DNA from 2 places in the Corynebacterium sp. CNCTC7651 genome. Region 2 is predicted to be linked to the other one. Evidence: predicted binding sites of a transcription regulator. Region 2 holds the regulator's gene; the other holds the start of a gene.
The links. Region 2 encodes LexA, which represses DNA repair genes until DNA is damaged. Its sites were predicted from a motif close to CGAACANNTGTTCG; they were not measured.
Positions count from the first base shown of each region.

Region 1: JZY91_RS07475 (SAV_6107 family HEPN domain-containing protein) is a predicted target of LexA. The motif match lies at 1,451-1,464, and genes of this name have one in related genera.

Region 1 is NZ_CP071246.1:1,550,682-1,554,083, forward strand. It holds gene mraZ (division/cell wall cluster transcriptional repressor MraZ) at 1-32, opposite strand, end outside; gene JZY91_RS07470 (DUF3040 domain-containing protein) at 443-835, opposite strand; gene JZY91_RS07475 (SAV_6107 family HEPN domain-containing protein) at 946-1,377, opposite strand; gene JZY91_RS07480 (GNAT family N-acetyltransferase) at 1,532-2,098, shown strand; gene JZY91_RS07485 (polyprenyl synthetase family protein) at 2,138-3,223, shown strand; gene JZY91_RS07490 (Rv2175c family DNA-binding protein) at 3,220-3,402, opposite strand, start outside.
Region 2 is NZ_CP071246.1:1,313,268-1,316,669, forward strand. It holds gene hrpA (ATP-dependent RNA helicase HrpA) at 1-323, shown strand, start outside; gene nrdR (transcriptional regulator NrdR) at 345-803, opposite strand; gene JZY91_RS06360 (hypothetical protein) at 889-1,278, opposite strand; gene lexA (transcriptional repressor LexA) at 1,493-2,191, shown strand; partial or broken gene JZY91_RS06370 (DeoR/GlpR family DNA-binding transcription regulator) at 2,282-3,009, shown strand; gene JZY91_RS06375 (1-phosphofructokinase family hexose kinase) at 3,115-3,402, shown strand, end outside.

The DNA.
Region 1 (3,402 bases), 240 kb from region 2:
TCGAGCTTGGGAGTGTAGGTTCCCAGAAACATCCGGTGACCTACCTTTCCTTCCACCTTCAGACCGAGCTCATGAAATTTTCTGCGCTTCGATCCATGCCGCCCACGTAGTCAAGATGGACACCACGTCTCTCCGCTGTGCCCCACTTTAACCCACTTTCCCCCACCTACGCCACACCGCACGGCAAAATAGCGGATAAAATTTAGAAAACTCCAGGTAAATCGCGGTTTGAGCGGTGGCGAGCCCACCCGCGGAGCCCTGCCACAGCCAACTCATTTGTCACAGTAGACCCATGGGGCTCATGCTTATCGACGACACTCCGCAGCGTCTCACCAGGTCAAACGTGGCGTGGGGGAAGGTGGGGCATCCGAGTGGGCGAAAGTGGGGAAACGAAAAAACCTCCCGCATTGCGCGGGAGGTAAAGGTGGGAGGAAGTGGCGCGCTACTGGCGATCCTCAAAGCGGCGGCGGAAATTCTCCTCCATCGCCACAGTGCGCGGGGAACGGGCACGCTGTGCCTGGGAAGGCGCCTGCGGGCGGGATGTTGACGGCGCGGGGGCGCGCAGCGCCATAATGCCGCCGCCCAGCATGACCACAAATCCAATGACACTCAGCACAATTGCCCAAATGCTCAGCGACGCCAGGGCAACGCCGCCAATAAGCAGGACCAGACCCAGCACCATGAGAGCGACGCTGCGCATGGTCAGGTTGCCGGTGGGCGCGGACACGCCAAAGCCAGCCTCATTTGCCACGGTGCTCCCAAACTTGGGATCTTCCGCGAGGAGGGACTGCTCAATCTCGCGGAGCATGCGCTGTTCTTGCTCAGAAAGAGACACTTCGTTTTCTCCACAGCTCCGGGTAGGACGGTTGGTATGCGTAAGTACCAACGGCCATCGTAGCCGGTTTGTTCCCGGGGAAAACATCGCTTCGCGGAATCACCCCATTGCTATGCCGCCATCACGTCGCCCGGGTGCACCTCTATATAGAAAGACTCCGCATCCTTGAGCAGCCGGCGCACCAAGTCCGCGTCCAGGTTGCGCTCTATGCCGGAGGCCACTCTCCCCCGCTGGCGCGAATATGCGCGAAACCGGTCCGCCCACGCTTTGCCACCCTCCCCCGTAAGCGCAAGCTTGTCCCACGCGCTGGTGGGCAGCCGCTTACGCTTGCGCAGCACCGGGGATTGCGCGTTCACCGCACCCGCCACACGAAGCGCCGCTTGGTAGGCGTACTCCATAGCGAGGTCAGGGCGGGAAGCTGCGAGCTCTGCCCGGGCGGCCCCCAAGAGGGACTCGGCCGACGCAAGAAAAGTGTCGCGCCGGGACGGCCGGGCGGCTGCACCGTAGGTAGAGCTGGTGGTGGCGGAGATAACGCTGTTCATCTTGGTTTCCTTCCGTTGTTCTCGGTATTGCCCATAACCTAAAACAACCGTTCGAGATCCAATCTGGAAGAGTCGCACATTCGTTCGAACGTCGAAAAGCAAAAGCCCCTAAAAACCGCCTCCGATGATGGGCGCGGCGTGGTTAGGTGGTGGGGTGAGCGTAGAAATCCGCAGGCTCAGCGCGGGCGAGTACTCCATGCTCGTGCCCACGCTGGTGGATATTTATATGGCTGCGATGGAGTATGACCCGGCGATTCGGGAGCAGCGGGTGCGCATCTGGCGCGGCGAAGTGAGCTGGCCGGGGTTCACTGCTATTGCCGCGATTGAGGGCGGGGATGTGATCGGGGTGGCGTACGGCTTCATCGGCAGTCGCGAGCGCTGGTGGGACCGCCAGCTGATGCGGAGCATGGAGGAAAACGGGGGGATCACCCCGCGGCGCCGCGAGATTCTCAACAGCTACTTCGAGGTAGCGGAGATTCATGTCCTGCCCGGCCACCAGGGGCGCGGCATTGGGGCGAAGCTGCTGACGGAGCTGCTCAAGCTTGCCCCGGCGGAGTGGGCGCTATTGTCCACCCCCGAAATCGACGGCGAAGCGAACGGCGCGTTTGGGCTCTACAGGAAGTACGGGTTTGAGGATCTAGCGCGCAACTTCATGTACCCGGGCGACCCTAGGCCATTTGCCATCCTTGGCCGTCGGCTGCCGCTTCCCAGTGGTCTGTAGTGTTGGTGGGCGAATAATGCCGATACGAAGGAGCCATACGTGCAGCACCGCGGATTGACCATCACTGAGGTGCCCGCAGCGGTAGAAGCGCAGCTTGCCTCGTTTTTCGCTGGCCAAGAATCCGTGATTGCAGAGCTGGGTAGCCCGGTGGAGCGCGCGGTGGAGCACCTCAAGCGCTTCGTGCTCGGGGGCGGCAAGCGGATCCGCCCCCTCTACGGCTGGACCGGGTTTGTGGGCAGCGGGGGCTGCGAGCGCGGCGGCGAGGACCCGGAGGCGGTGCTGCGCGCCGTGTCCTCCCTGGAGTTCATCCAGGCCTGCGCCCTGATTCACGACGATATTATTGATGCCTCCGACACCCGCCGCGGCGCCCCCACCGTCCACCGCGCAATTGAGGCGCAGCACCGCGAAGGCAACCTGCGGGGCGATGCCGCGGCGTACGGTGAACATGCCGCCATCTTGATCGGCGATCTGGCGCTGGTGTGGGCGGAGGACATGTGGCGCGGCTCTGGGGTCTCGCAAGACGCGCTCGCCCGCGCCGAGGATGCCTGGCGCGGCATGCGCACCGAGGTCATTGGCGGCCAGATCCTGGACATCGCCCTTGAAACGGAGGGCAGCGAATCTGCTGAGATGGCCGATCGGGTGAACCGGTTCAAGACTGCCGCGTACACCATTGAGCGCCCGCTGCACCTGGGTGCGGCTCTGGCCGGGGCGCCTGCGGAAACTATCGCGGCGTTCCGCGGTTACGGCCGGGACATCGGGATTGCTTTTCAGCTTCGCGACGATATCTTGGGGGTCTTCGGCGACGCCGCGATTACCGGCAAGCCGGCTGGGGACGACATCCGCGAGGGCAAGCGCACAGTGCTCTACACCTCGGCGTTGTCCCTGCTCGACGCTGCCGATCCTTCCGCCGCGGCGGAACTGCGTGCCGGCATCGGGGCCGTGGACGCGGACGTGGACCGGCTCGCCGCGCTCATCGCACGCAGCGGTGCCGTTGATGCGGTGGAGGCGCGCATCGATGAGCTCACCGCGTCTGGCCTGACCTACTTGGAGCAGGCGCCGATCAGCGATGAGGCCGTGTCCACGCTGCGCCAGCTGGCGATCAAGTCCACCGCGCGGCGGAGCTAAAACGCCATCGCCTGCGCGCGGCGGATGACTTCGCGCGCGCCGTGGCCGTGCAGCGCGTCGATCGGGCGGCCCGGCAGCGTCTCATCCGGCGTGAAGAGGAACTGCAGGATCTCGTCCTGCGCGAAACCGCCGTCTGCCAGCACCGTGATCGCGCCGGAGACAAACTTGGACAGCTCGCC
Region 2 (3,402 bases):
TGCCCAAGCACGCGGTGACAATCCACGGTGCGCAGCACCTGCAGCATCTCCCCCGCTACATCGAGGCGATGCGGATCCGGTTGGAGGATATGCGCCTAGATCCGGACAGGGATGCGGACCGCCAAGCGGTGGTGGATGATGCTAAGCGCTACCTTGAAGCGCGGATGCAGAAGCTGCCTGCGAACCGGAGGAAGTCCCGCGCGTACAAGGACATCCTGTGGCGCATCGAGGAACTGCGCGTGAGCTTGTTCGCCCAGCGTCTTGGTACTCCGCAGCCGGTGAGTCAGCGGCGTATTGAGAAGCTGGCGGACAAACTGAAGTAGGCGGTTAGGGCGTGGCTGGCGCTAGAAATCTTCCCGGTCGCGGCGGCGCATGAGGCGGATTTCGGATTCGAAGTCGTCTGCGCTTTCGAAAGATTTGTAGACGGAGGCGAAACGCAGATACGCGACCTCGTCCAGCGCGCGGAGCGGCTCCAGCACCGCGAGGCCGATGTCGTTTGCGGGCACCTGAGAGCTGCCCTGCGCGCGCACCGTCTCCTCGACCTGCTGGGCGAGGCGCTTCAGGGAATCATCCGACACATCTCGGCCCTGGCACGCCCGGCGCACACCGGAGATGAGCTTATCTCTGTCAAACGGTTCACTCACGCCGTTGCGTTTGACAACGGTCAGCACCGCCTTCTCGACGGTAGTGAACCTGCCCCCGCACTCGGTGCACTCCCGGCGCCTGCGGATCGCTGCTCCCCCTTCAACGGCGCGCGAGTCGGTCACGCGGGAGTGTTCATGATGGCAGAACGGGCAATACACGGTTTGGCACCCCATCTCATGCGGCGGATGTTTTTAAGTGGCGCCAGTCTACCGCCGCCCTGGTCTAACCCCCTGGTACCGCCCCCTAGCGCGCCTGTGCGCTTGCGAATTCCGTGGCACTGCTGGCTGCGGTGCCGCCCTGGCTGCCTGCGATGGGTGCTTCCGCTGAGCTGAACACGCCGCCGAATGCGGATCCGACCAGAAGTGCGGCAGTAAAGAGGGCGCCGAGCATAATGTTGTCCCGGCGTTCGCGGGCGGATTCGAACGCAGAACCCCGCGGTGCGGACGATACCTGGCCGCGGCCGGCACCGCGTTCATGCGTTCGAGTAGTGGCCCCGAGTTGGCGAACAGCCACCCCTGCGCCTGTGCAGTGCTGCGCGGCAGGGATATCCCACACCTCCGCAGCAGTGCTTGTTGTTCCTGCGGCACCATTACCTACGGTGGTACGGGTGACGGGGCGGATTGCGATGGTCATGGTGATCTCCTCTCGTTGACTACCCAGAGCGTACGAAGCGCCCCCAACCTCCAGGGCACCGCAGGCGCTCGTATGTTCGATTTACGCTAACGTGTTCGATTTATAGCACTCCCGCTCGACACTGTCCAGCCCGGAACGGAAATGATCGAACACACTTGCCCTCCGTGATAGGTTGGGGCACGGTACGGTGAACACGGAGTAGCGAGGAGACACGATGGCCCGGAAGAAGATCGACCCCAACAGCCTTGATATGAGCACGCTGACGGACCGGCAGCGCCGCATCCTCGAGGTCATCCAGGACGCAGTTGTACTGCGCGGCTACCCGCCGAGCATTCGCGAGATTGGCGATGCCGCTGGACTGCAATCAACTTCGTCAGTGGCGTATCAGCTCAAGGAGCTGGAGAAGAAGGGGTTCCTTCGGCGCGACCCCAACAAGCCGCGCGCGGTAGACCTCCGCCACCTGCCGGACACGGCCGCGAAACCGAAGCGCAAGCCGGCGAGCCAGCCTGCTTCTACAGACGCACCCGAGGATGCCGCACAGCCGCGCTTCATCCCGGTGGTCGGCCAGATTGCCGCGGGTGCGCCCATCTTGGCCGAAGAGAACGTGGAAGCCTACTACCCCATGCCGGCCGAGCTTATGAGCGACGGTGACCTGTTCATGGTTCGCGTTGTCGGCGAATCGATGGTTGATGCCGCCATCCTGGACGGAGATTGGCTTGTGGTTCGCTCACAGCCTGTCGCAGAAGAGGGGCAGATCGTGGCCGCGCTCATCGACGGGGAGGCAACGGCGAAGGTCTTCCACAAGGACTCTTCCGGCGTGTGGCTCATGCCCCGCAACGACGCCTTCGCACCTATCAAGGGCGATGACGCGGAGATTATGGGTCTTGTGGTGTCCGTTTTCCGCTCGCTGTAGAACGGTCGTCGGCACGCAGCGCCCCCACAAACGGGGGAAACGGGCATAACCCCACGGATGCGGGCATGTCGGATCTGCGATGATGACTGCATGTACGCAGAGGAGCGCCGCCGCCAGATCGCCTCGCTGACCGCAGTGGAGGGGCGCGTGAACGTGACCGAACTGGCGCAGAAATTCGACGTTACCGCAGAGACAATCCGCCGCGATCTCGCGGTGCTGAACGACGAAGGCATTGTGCAGCGCGTGCACGGCGGCGCTGTGGCGACACAATCCTTCCTCACCACGGAGTTTCGCTACGGTTCCTGCCCGCGCAGCCAGGTGGCGGCATCTTCCTCGACTCGGGCACCACCATCAACGGCTTGGCACACTTGATTGCGACACAACCGGGTGCAGAGACATGGTCCATCGTTACCAACTCCCTGCCCATCGCGCTGGATCTCTCGACCGCCGGCCTCACCAACGTGCAGCTCCTTGGCGGAACCGTCCGCGCGATTACCCAGGCGGTTGTGGGAGACACGGCGCTGAGAACACTGGCACTCATGCGGGCGGAAGTGGCATTCATAGGCACTAACGCGCTGACCATAGACCACGGACTGTCCACCGCCGACGCGCACGAGGCTGCCGTGAAATCCTCCATGGTCACCAACGCCCGCAAGGTGGTGGTGCTGTGCGATTCCACGAAATTGGGCAACGATTATCTAGTGAGCTTTGCCCCGCTGGACGCGATCGACGTTGTCATCACAGACGGGGGTGCGCCGGAATCTCTCATCCAGGCGCTGGAGGATCGCGGGATCGAGGTCATTCTCGCCGCGGACTAACAACGCGCATGTGAGTTCGGACATCATTTTCTGTTTTTGATTGCCCGATCAGACACAGTCGGGCATTATTGAGAGTATGACCACTCAATCGGAGGGATGCAGGGCATGATTGTCACCCTCACCCCAAACCCAAGTATCGATGCCACCCTCCGCGTACCACACCTCGTTCACGGCGAGGTAGCTCGTGCGACGGCAGCGCACCGCGAGGCCGGAGGGAAAGGCATCAACGTTTCCCACGCCATTGCTAAAGCGGGCCTTGATACCGTTGCGGTTGCCCCGTGCGGCACGCCGGACCCATTCGAACTCGCCGTGGGTGCGCTAGGCGTGAACTTCATGCCCGTGCGCGTCGGCGGAACCGTGCGGACCAACACAGCCGTGACCGAGGAGGATGGC